Regions from separate parts of the Actinomadura graeca genome, predicted to be linked through region 2. Evidence: predicted binding sites of a transcription regulator. Region 2 holds the regulator's gene; the other holds the start of a gene.
The links. The regulator HspR, encoded in region 2, represses chaperone genes until heat shock. The targets are predictions, from matches to a motif close to ANTTGAGTCNNNNNGACTCAANT.
Positions count from the first base shown of each region.

Region 1 (6,889 bases), 3.1 Mb from region 2:
CGGCGATGACCGCCACCGGCTGCTGGCGGCGATGCGGTCCATTCACGGCGTCCTCGGCGACCGCCCGAGCCCGGCCGGATTCGCCCTGCGCCCGCTGCGTCCCGGCGACCTCGGCTGGGTGGTGCAGCGCAACGGCGCCCTCTATGACGAGGAGTGCGGCTGGGACCGCACCTACGAGGCGCTGGTCGCCAAGGTCGTCGCCGGGTACGTCGAGGACCACGACCCGGAGCGGGAGAACGCCTGGATCGCCGAGGCCGGCGGTGTCCGTCTGGGCGCTGTCTTCTGTGTCCGCCGCGACGACGCCGTCGCCCAGCTGCGCCTGCTGCACGTCGAGCCGGAGGCCCGGGGCGCCGGTGTCGGCGCGGCGCTGGTCGCCGAGTGCGTGCGGTTCGCCTCCGCCGCCGGCTACTCCGAGATCATGCTCTGGACGACCGCGCTGCAGCGTCCCGCGCACCGCGTCTACGAGCGCGCCGGGTTCGCCCTGGAGACGGAGGAGCCTCCCGTCCGCCGTTTCGGTGATGTGATCAACGGTCAGATCTGGCGCAAGAAACTCTGAACGGCCTCCGGCCGGCGCCCAGCGTCCTGAGAACCCGTCTCGGCGTGACCTGAGCCGTCGCACGAGCGTGCTGCGCGACCGGCGAGGCGATGCCGGAGCGGGCCTCGCCCGGCAGCTCGCGGAGCGCTGTCGCGCCCGCCCGGGAGCGGGCACCGCGGGCCGGGACCGGGATGACACCGCCTGGACCCGGGGAGGTTCGGGCCTCCCCGGGTCCAGGTTCGCAGCGATCCCTTACTGCGTGGTGGCGGCCGGGACGGGGGTCGGACGGAGTGCCGGCCGCCGTGCGTTCACCGGCGTCGTGCCGGTCTCGGTCGGGGTCGGTCCTCACCTCCTTCCGGGACGCGGCCGGACGGGGGGCGTGACGGCCCGTCCGGCGCGGAGTGCGGGCGCGATGCGCCCGGTCGTGGGCGGGCCGGGCCGGCGGCGCTGCCCGAGGGCGCCGTCGGCCCGGCTGTGGCGGACGCCGGTGCCGCGGGGGCGTGCGGCGCGTGCGTCCTCGGCGGCAGGGTGGTGTCCGGCCCGGGACGGCCGAGGACCCGAGGTGTGCCGCCGCGCCCCGGGTGGGGCGGGCGGACGCCCTCGGCCGTACCGTGGTGGACCGGCGCGAGGTGCGCGGTGATCCTCATCCGCCCCTCCTTCGCCTGGTGGTCTCCGGCCGGGATCTTTGCCCTCCGGAGGAAGTTCCGTTCACCCATTGTCACGATCTCGTTGCGGTAAGTACCCCCAGGTCATGCGCGTGTAAACCGAAGCCGACGCAAAGAATCAAGATCGCCACGGACCTTTGCCAGCCCATTGCCAACGGCGTCGAAGACGCGTCCCGCGGGGCCTCGGCGCGGCCGGAGGGCCCCGATTCCCGTTCGCCGAGGCGGTCGTCCTCAGGGTCCCGATGACCCGCAGGCGGGACCGCGCGGCGAGGGCGTGATCGTCCAGTGGGGGCCGTCGACGGTGACGGCCTGGTCGTCGTTGATCGAGACGTACCGCGCCGGGTCGCCCGCCCGCAGGATCCGGTGGTCGTGCCGTGCGGCGTTGCCGGGCCGGTCGCGGTGCGGCAGCACGGTGAACGGGACGAGGCCGAGCCCGGTGGTGGAGGAGACCCTGCCGGGGTCCTCGCCGTCGCGGAAGAAGCCGAGGCCGGGGCCGGCGAGCGCGGCTCCGGCGGAGATGCCGGCGTAGGCCGTCCGCCCGTCGCCGACCGCCCGGCGGACGGCCTGGTCGAAGCCGCTGCGGCGCGCGTGCTGAAGGAGGAACATCGCGTACCCGCCGGTGACGAAGACCAGATCCGCCGGGCCGAGGGCCCGCTCGACGCAGGACGGCCCGGCGCGTTCCAGGTCGAGGCGCTCCACCGCCAGGCCCTCGTCGCGCAAAAGCCGGGCCGCCGCGTCGGCGAACGGCGCCGACGGCATCGGGTTGGCGGCGGTGGGCACCAGCACCGCCCGGGTGGGGGCCGCCGGGAGCGATGCGAGCCATCCCCGCAGGCCGCCCAGCCCGGCGGACCCCAGGAACAGGCGCCGGGGTCCGCTCATCGTGACCGGGAGGTCGGCCGCATACGGCCGAGCCTAGGGGGCCGGTGCGCTCAGCGGGAGGCGCGGGGCGGGCCGCTGTTGTCGATCTGGCCGGCGATCTCCGCGTTGACGAGGGAGATCCGGGTCCCCCAGTTGGGGCAGCCGCCGAGGTGGTGCAGCGCGATCACCTTGTGCGAGGAGGCGGCCAGCACCGGCGAGCCGGAGTTGCCGCCGGAGCTGTCGCACAGGTACCCGGTGTTCACCCCGGACGACACGCGGTCGATCTTGCAGTACGCCCCGCCGTCGCGGTCCTCGTAGAGGGACAGGCGCTTGGGCTTGGTGTCGCCGTGGCCCGGGATGTAGATGCGCTCCGAGGCGACGGGCTCCCGGACGTCCAGGTAAAGGGTGCCGTACTTCTGGATCGAGGCGAAGTCGTTCACCGAGAACAGCGTGTAGTCCAGGGCGCTGAGCGGGCTCGTCTTGATCAGTTCCGCTCCGCTGACCTTGGTGCCGGCGCGCGGGTCGTTGCCGCCGCACGTGGCGCACTGGTAGTCGAACTGGAACTCGCTGGCGCGCAGATCGGCGGCGCTCTCCATGCAGTGCTGGTTGGTGAGCATGCGGTTGGTGTTGCCGACCCGCCAGGAGGTGCAGTGCCCGACGCCCTTGAGCAGCTGGCGGGCGACCGCGCCGGAGCGGGCGTACTCGGTGGGGTGGCTGGTCTGGTAGCAGCCGACGTCGCGTCGGGCGTCGGTGCCGCAGACGCTGAACGTGCCGGGGTTGGCCGCGGCCCTCTCGGCCTCGTCGAAGCCCCGGAAGTAGGCGTCGACGCGGGCGCCGTAGTCCCGCCGGTTCAGGTCCGCGGCCTCGCTCCGCCGCGCCGCGGCGTGCAGGGTGACCACGGCGGTGTCGCCCTCGACGGACATCGCGGCGAAGCCGGGCCTGCCGTGCACCGTGAAGCTCGCGTCGCCGGGGGCGCGCGCCACGGTCGGGTCGCCGTGGTAGGTGTGGACCTCGCGGCCGGCCGGGTCGGCGACGGTCAGGCGGTCGCCGGGGACCAGCTTCAGCGACGCGAAGTGCACCTTGATGTAGGTGGAACCGGGCTCGCGGATGACGGTGCGCCAGCTGCGGCCGGTGGGCGCGTACCGCACCACGGCGTCGTCGGCCTTCTCCTCGCCCGCGACGGTCACCCGCGGCTGGGGCGTGGCGGGTGCCGCCCCGGCGGCGGGGGAGTGCGGCACGGTGGCCCGGGCGGCGGGGCCCGGCAGGACTGATGCGGCCGCCAGCAGTGCGGCGGCGACGGACAGGGCGCGTGGCCGGAAGGACACGGCGCACCTCCTCGGTTGCGGGGGGCGGGGGTTCCCGGGGGGAGACGTCGTGGGCGGGCGGGGGGCCTCCGGGCCGGAGGGGAGCAGGCCCGGTCCAGGACGCGGTGCGGCGGTCGTCTGGACCTGTCCGCCGGGCGCGCGCCTGTACGCCGGGCGTCGCGGCCGGCGAGGACGAGATTGTGGCACCCGGGACCCCGGTCCCGTCACTCGCAACTTGTCATAGCTCCGGGGCTATCGGACCGGCCCGGCGCGCGCGGCTCCGCGGCGGGCCGGTCCGGAACGCGATCAGCCGCCGACGCCGCCGTCCGGCAGCCGGGTCACCTTGACGGGCCCCGGCACCGGCACGCAGGGTGCGACGGGGCCGGTGGCGGTGCCGGAGAACGTCCAGGCGGCGGACGCATCCCGGCCGAAGCGGGTGAAGCCGACCTCCAGCACCAGCGTCCGGCCCGGCTTGAGCCGGTCGGGGTGCAGGCGGGTGAAGTGGCCGTCGCCGTCGTCGTCCTCCGGCCGCATGATCGTGACCAGCGTGCCGTCGTCCGGGACGATCGTGCCGCGGGGCGTGCGGCAGCGTTCGCCGTCGGGCACGAAGTCGACGACCGCCGGGATCCCGAGCGCGCGCAGCCGGGAGGCGATGAGCTCGGGATGCCGGTAGTCGCGGATGTAGAGCCGGATCGAGCCGTCGGGATCGCGCACGACCGCGTTGGCCTTGGGCGCCCGGTCCCCGGTCATCACCGGGACCACGATCGCCGCCGCGGCGGCGGCCACCACGGCGGCGGCCGTCAGGCCCGCCCGGCGCCACCGGACGGCCCGGACGCGCGACGCCGCCGGGGCGGGCGCGGTGCGGGCGGCGACGACGTCCTTGAGCTCTGCCAGCAGGCGGTCTTCGAAGGTCTGCAAGATCACTCCTCGGAGTAGGCGAGGGGGGCGGGGAAGGCGGGCAGCGCGGCGCGGACCGCCTTGCGGGCCCGATGGAGGCGGACGCGGGCGGTGACGGGCCGGATCCCCAGGGCGGCCGCCGCCTCGGTGACGGTGAGGCCGTCCACCGTGATCAGTTCGAGCAGGGCGCGGACGCCTTCGGGGAGCCCGGAGAGGGCCTCGTAGGCGCGGCGTCCGTCGCTCTCGGCGTCGATCCGCTCCTCCAGCCGGGCGATGTCGCCCGCGTCCAGCAGCCGCCGACCGGCGATGCGCCCCGCGATCCGGGACTCCCGTGCCGCCCGGCGGTGCTCGGCGGCCACGACGTTGCGCGCCACCCCGTACAGCCAGCCCAGCTCGCTGCCCATGGCGGGCCGGTAGGTGTGGGCGGAGTCGACGACCGCCAGGAACACCTCCGCGGTCAGGTCCGCCGCCGTGTGCGGATCGCGGACCCGGCGGGCGATGAACCGGCTGACCTCCTCGATGTGCCGCCGGTAGAACGCCTCCAGGGCGGCGGGATCCCCGCCGGCACGAGCGAGGCCGCTCTCGGGCTTGGCCATGCTCTCTCCTCTCGCTGTCACACTCCTACTTGGCGCGACACCGGAAAGGCGTTTCCTCCCCGGGGCCGTCCGGCCGGGCGGCCGGGCGGCGTGGTGATCGCTGAGAGCGAACGTTGCTGAGGAAACAAAATCGTGCTCCGTTTTCTTGAGTGTGGATGACTCAACTCGGTGTTGGGTGACACACGGACTTGGAGCTGAGCATGAGCGAGACCCTGACGCTGCCGGTGCTGCCCCTGGACGACGGGGCCGTTCTGCCGGGCATGGTGGTCCCCCTCGACCTGTCCGAGAGCGGGGAGGTCCGGGCGGCCATCGAGGCGGCCCGCGCGGTGGCCCAGGCCACGGGGCCGGGGATCCGGTCGGCGGCCAAGCCGCGGGTGCTGCTGGTGCCCAGGCTCAACGGGCAGTACGCCGGCGTGGGGACGCTGGGCGTGATCGAGCAGGAGGGGCGGCTGCCGGGCGGGGAGCCGGGCGCGGTCGTCCGTGGCGTGTCGCGGGTGCGGATCGGCACCGGGACGACCGGGCCGGGCGCGGCGCTGTGGGTCGAGGGCACCGTGATCGAGGCGCCGCCCGTGACCGGGCGGGCCGAGGAGCTCGCCAAGGAGTACAAGGGCCTGGTCAGCGCCATCCTGCAGAAGCGCGGCGCCTGGCAGGTCGTGGACGTGGTCCAGCAGATCGACGATCCGTCCACGCTGGCCGACAACGCCGGGTACGCCCCCTACCTGTCGGACGAGCAGAAGATCGAGGTGCTGGAGACGCCCGACGTCGTCGAGCGGCTCACGCTGGTCATCGGGTGGGCGCGCGACCATCTCGCCGAGCTGGACGTGGCGGAGACCATCCGCAAGGACGTGCAGGAGGGCATGGAGAAGACGCAGCGGGAGTTCCTGCTGCGGCAGCAGCAGGAGGCCATCCGCAAGGAGCTGGCCGAGCTGAACGGCGACCCGGCCGACGAGGAGGACGACTACCGGGCCCGGATCGAGGCGGCCGACCTTCCCGAGAAGGTGCGGGAGGCGGCGCTCAAGGAGGTCGACAAGCTGGAGCGGTCGTCCGACGCCTCGCCTGAGGGCGGCTGGATCCGCACATGGCTGGACACCGTCCTCGACATCCCGTGGAACGAGCGCACCGAGGACTCCTATGACATCGCCGGCGCGCGCGCGATCCTTGACGAGGACCACGCGGGCCTCGACGACGTGAAGGAGCGCATCGTCGAGTACCTGGCCGTGCGCAAGAGGCGCGCGGACCGGGGACTGGGCGTCGTGGGCGGGCGCAGGAGCGGTGCCGTGCTGGCGCTGACCGGACCCCCTGGCGTGGGCAAGACCTCGCTCGGCGAGTCGGTCGCGCGGGCCATGGGACGCAAGTTCGTGCGCGTCGCCCTGGGCGGCGTCCGTGACGAGGCGGAGATCCGGGGTCACCGCCGGACGTACGTGGGCGCCCTTCCGGGACGGATCGTCCGCGCCATCCGCGAGGCGGGCTCGATGAACCCGGTCGTCCTGCTGGACGAGGTGGACAAGGTCGGCGCGGACTACCGGGGCGACCCGACCGCGGCGCTGCTGGAGGTCCTCGACCCCGAGCAGAACCACACGTTCCGCGACCACTACCTGGAGGTCGAGCTCGACCTGAGCGACGTGCTGTTCCTCGCCACGGCGAACGTGGTCGAGGCGATCCCCGGCCCGCTGCTGGACCGGATGGAGCTCGTCGAGCTGGACGGCTACACCGAGGACGAGAAGGTCACGATCGCCCGCGACCACCTGCTGCCGCGCCAGCTCGGCAAGGCGGGGCTGGAGGCGTCCGAGGTCGGCTTCGGCGACGACGCGCTGCGGCTGCTGGCGGCCGAGTACACCCGCGAGGCGGGCGTGCGGTCGCTGGACCGCTCGATCGCGCGGGTGCTGCGGAAGGTCGCCGCGAACGTCGCGCTGGAGAAGGCGGCGCTCCCGGTCGCCATCGGCGCGGGCGACCTGAAGGACTACCTGGGGCGGCCGAGGTTCACGCCGGAGGTCGAGCTCGGCAGGTCCGAGAGGCGGACGGGCGTGCCGGGCG
Region 1 is NZ_CP059572.1:1,302,276-1,309,164, reverse strand. Features, by position in the region: gene AGRA3207_RS06080 (bifunctional helix-turn-helix transcriptional regulator/GNAT family N-acetyltransferase) at 1-556, shown strand, start outside; gene AGRA3207_RS06075 (Type 1 glutamine amidotransferase-like domain-containing protein) at 1,432-2,079, opposite strand; gene AGRA3207_RS06070 (trypsin-like serine peptidase) at 2,130-3,383, opposite strand; gene AGRA3207_RS06065 (hypothetical protein) at 3,669-4,280, opposite strand; gene AGRA3207_RS06060 (RNA polymerase sigma factor) at 4,283-4,855, opposite strand; gene lon (endopeptidase La) at 5,056-6,889, shown strand, end outside.
Region 1: a site for HspR is predicted at 4,999-5,021, ahead of lon (endopeptidase La). Genes of this name have one in related genera too.

Region 2 (6,889 bases):
GGGCCCGGGACGAGCTGTCGGCCCGGGACGACCCGTGGGCCCGGTGCGGGCGGGCCCGGGGCGGCCGGGGTCAGGCGGCGTTCTCGACCTCGGCTCCGTCGTCCGCGAGGGGAAGGTCCTCTGCGCGCTCCACCACGCACCTCAGCAGGTGCCGGCTGAGCATCCTCCGCGCGGGGGCGTCCTGCGGGACGATCAGGTGCAGGGTTCCACGGGCGGCCCGCACGGTGAAGCGGGCCTTCGCCAGCAGGTTGGCGCCGTGCGCGTCGATCGTGTCCACGCCGGAGAGGTCCAAGGCCAGGTGCAGCGGCTGCTCGGCCAGCACGATCGTGGTCAGGATGCGGGCCTCCGTGGTGACCGCCGTCTCCGACACCAGCTGCCCGGCCATCGTCAGGATCGTCGCGTGGCCGCGGGTCTCGGTCGTCATCGTCAGCTTCGGACGGTCGGGGGCTGCCGTGGCGCCCGACGAGGGCGGGACGACGTCCGACACGGACTGCGGGGTGGGCTGCACGAGCACGGGAGCACACTCCTAACGGTCGCCGGTTCCATGGGGGATCGTGGACACCCCAAAGGTAATACACGAAATTTTGTTCGTCAAAAAATTCTCGTATGATGTCTTCGTGATCTACGCCGCCCCACCGGTGGGCGGAGTGCGTATGGGCTCTCCGGTGGCACGAGGTCGCAGCATATGACGGGGTGAGCCGATGGACAGCACGCCGGACCGTACCGGCAAGCCATGGACGTTCCTGACCAACCACGCGCGGGTGCTGATCTGCATCGCGCGTGATCCCGACCTGCGGGTACGGGACGTGGCGCAGGAGATCGGGATCACCGAGCGCGCGGCGCAGCTCATCATCACGGACTTGGAGGAGGCGGGCTACCTCACCCGTGTCCGCGTGGGCCGCCGCAACACCTACACCATCAACGCCCACCGGCCGTTCCGGCATCCGGCCGAGGCCAACCACGACGTCAAGGCCCTGATCGAGCTGTTCGCCGGGGAGTAGCCTCGGCCCGTCCGGTCACTTCGTCAGGGTCAGGCCCTTCGACGGCTCGACGGTGAGCCGGTCGGCGGCCTCGTCCAGCTCGACCACCACCTCGTCGCCGTCGCGGACCTCGCCCGACAGCAGCTCCCGCGCCAGCTGGTCGCCGATCGCCGTCTGCACGAGCCGGCGCAGCGGCCGCGCCCCGTACAGCGGGTCGTAGCCGGTCAGCGCGAGCCACTCGCGCGCCGCGTCGGTGACCCGCAGCGTCAGCTGCCGGTCGGCGAGGCGCTCGGCGAGCCGGTCCACCTGGAGGTCCACGATCCGGGTCAGCTCATCGGTCGACAGCGCGTCGAAGAGGATCACGTCGTCCAGCCGGTTGAGGAATTCCGGCTTGAACGAGTTGCGGACGGCGTTCCAGACCGCGTTGCGCTTCGCCCCGTTCTCCAGCGTCGGGTCGACCAGGAACTGCGACCCGATGTTGGATGTGAGGATCAGGATCGTGTTGCGGAAGTCCACCGTGCGGCCCTGCCCGTCGGTCAGCCGCCCGTCGTCGAGGACCTGGAGCAGGATGTCGAACACCTCGGGGTGCGCCTTCTCCACCTCGTCCAGCAGGACCACCGAGTACGGGCGCCGCCGGACGGCCTCGGTGAGCTGCCCGCCCTCCTCGTACCCGACGTAGCCGGGGGGCGCGCCGACCAGCCGCGCGACGCTGTGCTTCTCGGAGTACTCGCTCATGTCGATGCGGGTCATCGCCCGCTCGTCGTCGAACAGGAACTCCGCGAGCGCCTTCGCCAGCTCGGTCTTGCCGACGCCCGTCGGGCCGAGGAACAGGAACGAGCCGGTCGGGCGGTCCGGGTCGGAGATCCCGGCGCGGGCGCGGCGGACCGCGTCCGACACCGTCCGCACCGCGGACCGCTGGCCGATGAGGCGCTTGCCCAGCTCGTCCTCCATCCGCAGCAGCTTCTCGGTCTCGCCCTCCAGGAGGCGCCCCGCCGGGATGCCCGTCCAGGACGCGACCACGTCCGCGACGTCGTCCGGCCCGACCTCCTCCTTGACCATCGCGTCGCGGTGCTCCGCCGCCTGCGACGCCTCCTCCAGCTGCTTCTCCAGCTGGGGGATCTCGCCGTAGGTGAGCCGCGCGGAGGTCTCCAGGTCGCCGTCGCGCTGGGCGCGCTCGGCCTCGCCACGGAGCTGGTCGATCCGCTCCTTGATCTCGCCGACGCGGTTCAGCCCGGCCTTCTCCTGCTCCCACCGGCCGACCAGCCCGTTGAGCTGCTCCTGCTTGTCGGCGAGGTCGGCGCGCAGCCGCTCCAGCCGCTGCTTGGACGGCTCGTCGGTCTCCTTCGCGAGGTTCAGCTCCTCCATCTTCAGCCGGTCCACCGCGCGTTGCAGCTCGTCGATCTCGACGGGCCGCGAGTCGATCTCCATCCGCAGCCGGGACGCGGCCTCGTCCACCAGGTCGATCGCCTTGTCCGGCAGGAACCGGGACGTGATGTAGCGGTCCGACAGCGTCGCCGCGGCCACCAGGGACGAGTCGTTGATCTGCACCTTGTGGTGCGCCTCGTACCGGCCCTTCAGCCCGCGCAGGATCGCGATCGTGTCCTCGACCGACGGCTCCCCCACGAGGACCTGCTGGAAGCGGCGTTCCAGCGCCGGGTCCTTCTCGATGCGCTCGCGGTACTCGTCCAGCGTCGTCGCGCCGATCATCCGCAGCTCGCCGCGCGCCAGCATCGGCTTCAGCATGTTGCCGGCGTCCATCGCGCCCTCGGCCGCGCCCGCCCCGACGACGGTGTGCAGCTCGTCGATGAACGTGACGATCCGCCCGTCGCTCTTCTTGATCTCGTTCAGGACGGCCTTCAGCCGCTCCTCGAACTCGCCGCGGTACTTCGCGCCCGCGACCATCGCGCCGAGGTCCAGCGACACCAGCCGCTTCCCGCGCAGCGACTCGGGCACGTCGCCCGCGACGATCCGCTGCGCGAGGCCCTCCACGACGGCGGTCTTCCCGACGCCCGGCTCGCCGATCAGCACCGGGTTGTTCTTCGTCCGCCGGGACAGCACCTGCACGACCCGCCGGATCTCCGCGTCCCGCCCGATCACCGGGTCGAGGCGCCCGTCGCGGGCCGCGGCGGTGAGGTCGACGCCGTACTTCTCCAGCGACTGGTAGGTGCCCTCGGGGTTCTCGCTGGTCACCCGGGCGTGCCCGCGCACCTTCTCGAACGCCTCCAGCAGCGCCTGCGGCGTCGCGCCGAACTCCTTCAGCAGCCCCGCCGCGGGGCCGCCGTCCGCGGCGAGCCCGACCAGCAGGTGCTCGGTCGAGACGTACTCGTCCTCCAGCTGCTGCGCCCGGTTGCCCGCCGTGGTGATCGCCCGCTGGAGCTGCGCCGACAGCCGCGGCGCCGCGACCGTCGAGCCCGCCGCCTTCGGCCTGGCCGCGAGCTGCTCCTCGGCCCGCCGCCGGATCGCCTGCCAGTCCGCGCCGACGGCCTCCAGCAGCGGCACCGCCGTGCCCTCCGGCAGCCCGATCAGCGCCACCAGCAGGTGCTGCGGCTCGACCTCGGGATGTCCTTCGGCCGCCGCCCGGCGGACCGCGACCGACACCGCCTCCTGGCTCTTCTGCGTCAGCTTGACGTCCATAGTTACGCTCCCCTGCGTCGACGGGGGACGCCCCCCGAGGTCAGTCCCGGTTCCGCTCGTGCCAGACCACGACGCTCGTGTGCCTGATCGGCACCAGGTCGGAGCCGGGCGTCCCGCCCGTGTCCCCGTGCCGCCGCTGCTGCGCCAGCCGCGCCGCGACCGCCCGGGTCGACTCGAGCTCGTTCGCGAGGTCGGCCAGGGCGGCGTGCGCCTTGGCGAGCTCCTCGCGGAGCCGCACGTTGTCCCGCTGCAGCTCCAGGATGTGCTTGATGCCCGAGAGGTTGATGCCCTCCTCCTGCGAGAGCCGCTGGATCTCGCGGAGCATCACGATGTCTCGCATCGAGTAGCGGCGGCCGCGTCCCGGCGTCCGGCCGGGGGACACCAGGCCCATCCGGTCGTAGGCCCGCAGCGTCTGCGGGTGCAGCCCCGACAGCTGCGCCGCCACCGAGATCACGTAGACCGGAGTGCTGTCACCGAAAGGGGTCGTGTCCACGGCTCACTCCGTTCTCGCCTGCTGGAGGAGGTCGGCGCGCAGGTCGTCGCCCGCGCCGGTCTCACGGAGCCGGGCCAGCGCCTCGCGCGTCTGGTCGTCGAGCTTCTGCGGCACCTGCACGTCCACGGTGACCAGCAGGTCGCCCTTGGTGCCGTCGCGGCGGGGCGCGCCGCGTCCCTTGACGCGGAACGTCCGGCCGTTCGGGGTGCCCTCCGGCAGGCGCAGCGTGACCGGCTGCCCCTGGAACGTCGGCACCCGGATCTCCGCGCCGAGCGCGGCCTCCGGGAACGTCACCGGGACGGTCAGCGTCAGGTTGTCGCCGCTGCGGCCGAACACCTGGTGCGGCCGCACCTTGATGTTGACGTACAGGTCGCCGCTCGGGCCGCCGTTCTCGCCGGGCGCGCCCTTGCCCTTCAGCCGGATCTTCTGCCCGTCGGCGACGCCCGCCGGGATACGCGCCTGGATCGTGCGCGTCCCGGTCGCGCGGCCGCTGCCGTGGCACTTGGGGCACGGGTCGTCCACGACCAGGCCGCGGCCGTGGCACTCCCGGCACGGCTCCTGGAAGCCGAAGTTGCCGAGGTTGCGGGTCTCGTGCCCGGTGCCCTCGCAGTTCGGGCACACCCGCGGGACGGTCCCGGCCTTCGCGCCGGTCCCGCGGCACGCGTCGCACGCGGCCTCGCTCGTCAGCTTGATCGGGACGGTCACGCCGTTCATCGCGCGGCCGAACGACAGCGTCACCTCGGTCTCGACGTCCGCGCCGCGCCTGGCCCGCCGCGTCCCGGCGGTGCGGGTGCCGCCGCCGCCCCGGTTGAACAGCCCGCCGAACAGGTCGCCGATGCGCTCGCCCGCGCCGCCGGTCTGCGCGCCGCCCTGCTGCCCGAACAGGTCGCCCAGGTCGAAGGGGAAGCCGCCGCCCTGCTGGCCGCGGAACCCGCCCGGCATCGACCGCACCGAGTCGTACTCCTTGCGGCGCTTCTCGTCCGACAGGACGTCGTAGGCCTCGGAGACCTCCTTGAAGCGCTCCTCCGCCTCGGCGTCGCCCTTGTTGGCGTCCGGGTGGTACTTGCGGGCCAGCTTCCGGTAGGACTTCTTGATCTCCTCCTGCGAGGCCGTCTTCGCGACACCGAGGACCTTGTAGTAGTCCTTCTCCAAATAGTCCTTGGTGCTCACGGCGCCCCGCTCTCTGCTATCGCCACTTGCCGCATGCCTTCACCTGCCCCGGAGGCCCGTCCCGGCCGCGTGGCCGGGACGGGACTTCGGGCCGATCCCGGGGGCCGGGCCCCGGGGTCCCCCTGGCGCGGGCCAGGAGGTCACTCTTCGCCGGCCGCTTCCTCGCCGGAGCCGCCGTTCGGGTCGGGCTCGGCCACCGCCACGCGGGCGGGGCGCAGGACCCGCTCACCGATCCGGTAGCCGGGCTGGAGGACGTCCGCGACGCTGGTCTCCGTCACGTCCGCCGAGTACGAGTGCATGAGCGCCTCGTGCACGGTCGGGTCGAAGGGCTCGCCCCTCTGCCCGTAACGCTCCAGGCCGAGCTTGCCCGTGACCGCCTCCAGCCGGTCGCCGACGGACTTGAACCCGCCGGTCAGCTCGTCGTGGTCGCGGGCCCGGCCGATGTCGTCCAGCACCGGGAGCAGCTCGGACAGCACCTGCCCGAGGGCCTGCTCGCGGACGGCGACCCGGTCGCGCTCCACGCGCTTGCGGTAGTTGTCGTACTCCGCCTTGAGCCGCTGGAGGTCGGCGAGGCGTTCGGCCAGCTGCGTCTTGAGCGAGGAGTCCCCGGCGTCCGAGGCCGCGGCGCCGCCCTTGGCCTGGGGCTCGGGGGCCGGCGTGCCGCCGGTCTCCCGGACCTTGCCCGTCTCGGGATCGATGCGCCGCTTGTCGCGGATCACCGGGCCCTCCTTCTCCTCGCCCTCATGAGGGGAGGTCGTCACGACGCGTCACCCTTCGGCTTGTCCTCGTCCACGATCTCGGCGTCGACGACCTCGTCGTCCTGGTCACCGGCCTGCGCGTCGGCGGTCGGGCCGTGGTCCTCGCCGCCGGGCTGCGCGCCCTCCGGGTTCTGCGCGTACATCGCCGCGCCCATCTTCTGGCTGACCTGGGCGAGCTTCTCGGCGCTGGACTTGATCGCGTCGACGTCGGTGCCCTCAAGGGCCTTCTTGACCTCGGCGACCGCGTCGCCCACCTCGGTCTTCAGCTCCGCGGGGACCTTCTCGTCGTTCTCCCGCAGGAACTTCTCGGTGGAGTAGGCCAGGGTGTCGGCCTGGTTGCGGACCTCGGCCTCCTCCTTGCGCTTGCGGTCCTCCTCGGCGTACTGCTCGGCGTCGCGCATCATCTTCTCGATGTCGTCCTTGGGCAGCGCGGAGCCGCCGGTGATGACCATCGACTGCTCGCGGCCGGTGCCCTGGTCCTTCGCCGAGACGTTGACGATCCCGTTGGCGTCGATGTCGAAGGTGACCTCGATCTGCGGGACGCCGCGCGGCGCCGGCGGCAGGCCGGTGAGCTGGAAGGTGCCGAGCTTCTTGTTGTACGCGGCGATCTCGCGCTCGCCCTGGTAGACCTGGATCTCCACCGACGGCTGGTTGTCGTCGGCCGTGGTGAAGGTCTCCGAGCGCTTGGTCGGAATCGTGGTGTTCCGCTCGATGATCTTGGTGAAGATGCCGCCCTTGGTCTCGATGCCCAGGCTCAGCGGCGTCACGTCCAGCAGCAGGACGTCCTTGACCTCGCCCTTCAGCACGCCCGCCTGCAGGCTCGCGCCGATCGCGACGACCTCGTCGGGGTTGAC
Region 2 is NZ_CP059572.1:4,418,106-4,424,994, reverse strand. Features, by position in the region: gene AGRA3207_RS19485 (STAS domain-containing protein) at 71-514, opposite strand; gene AGRA3207_RS19480 (helix-turn-helix transcriptional regulator) at 702-1,001, shown strand; gene clpB (ATP-dependent chaperone ClpB) at 1,017-3,614, opposite strand; gene AGRA3207_RS19470 (heat shock protein transcriptional repressor HspR) at 3,655-4,107, opposite strand; gene dnaJ (molecular chaperone DnaJ) at 4,111-5,277, opposite strand; gene grpE (nucleotide exchange factor GrpE) at 5,418-6,038, opposite strand; gene dnaK (molecular chaperone DnaK) at 6,035-6,889, opposite strand, start outside.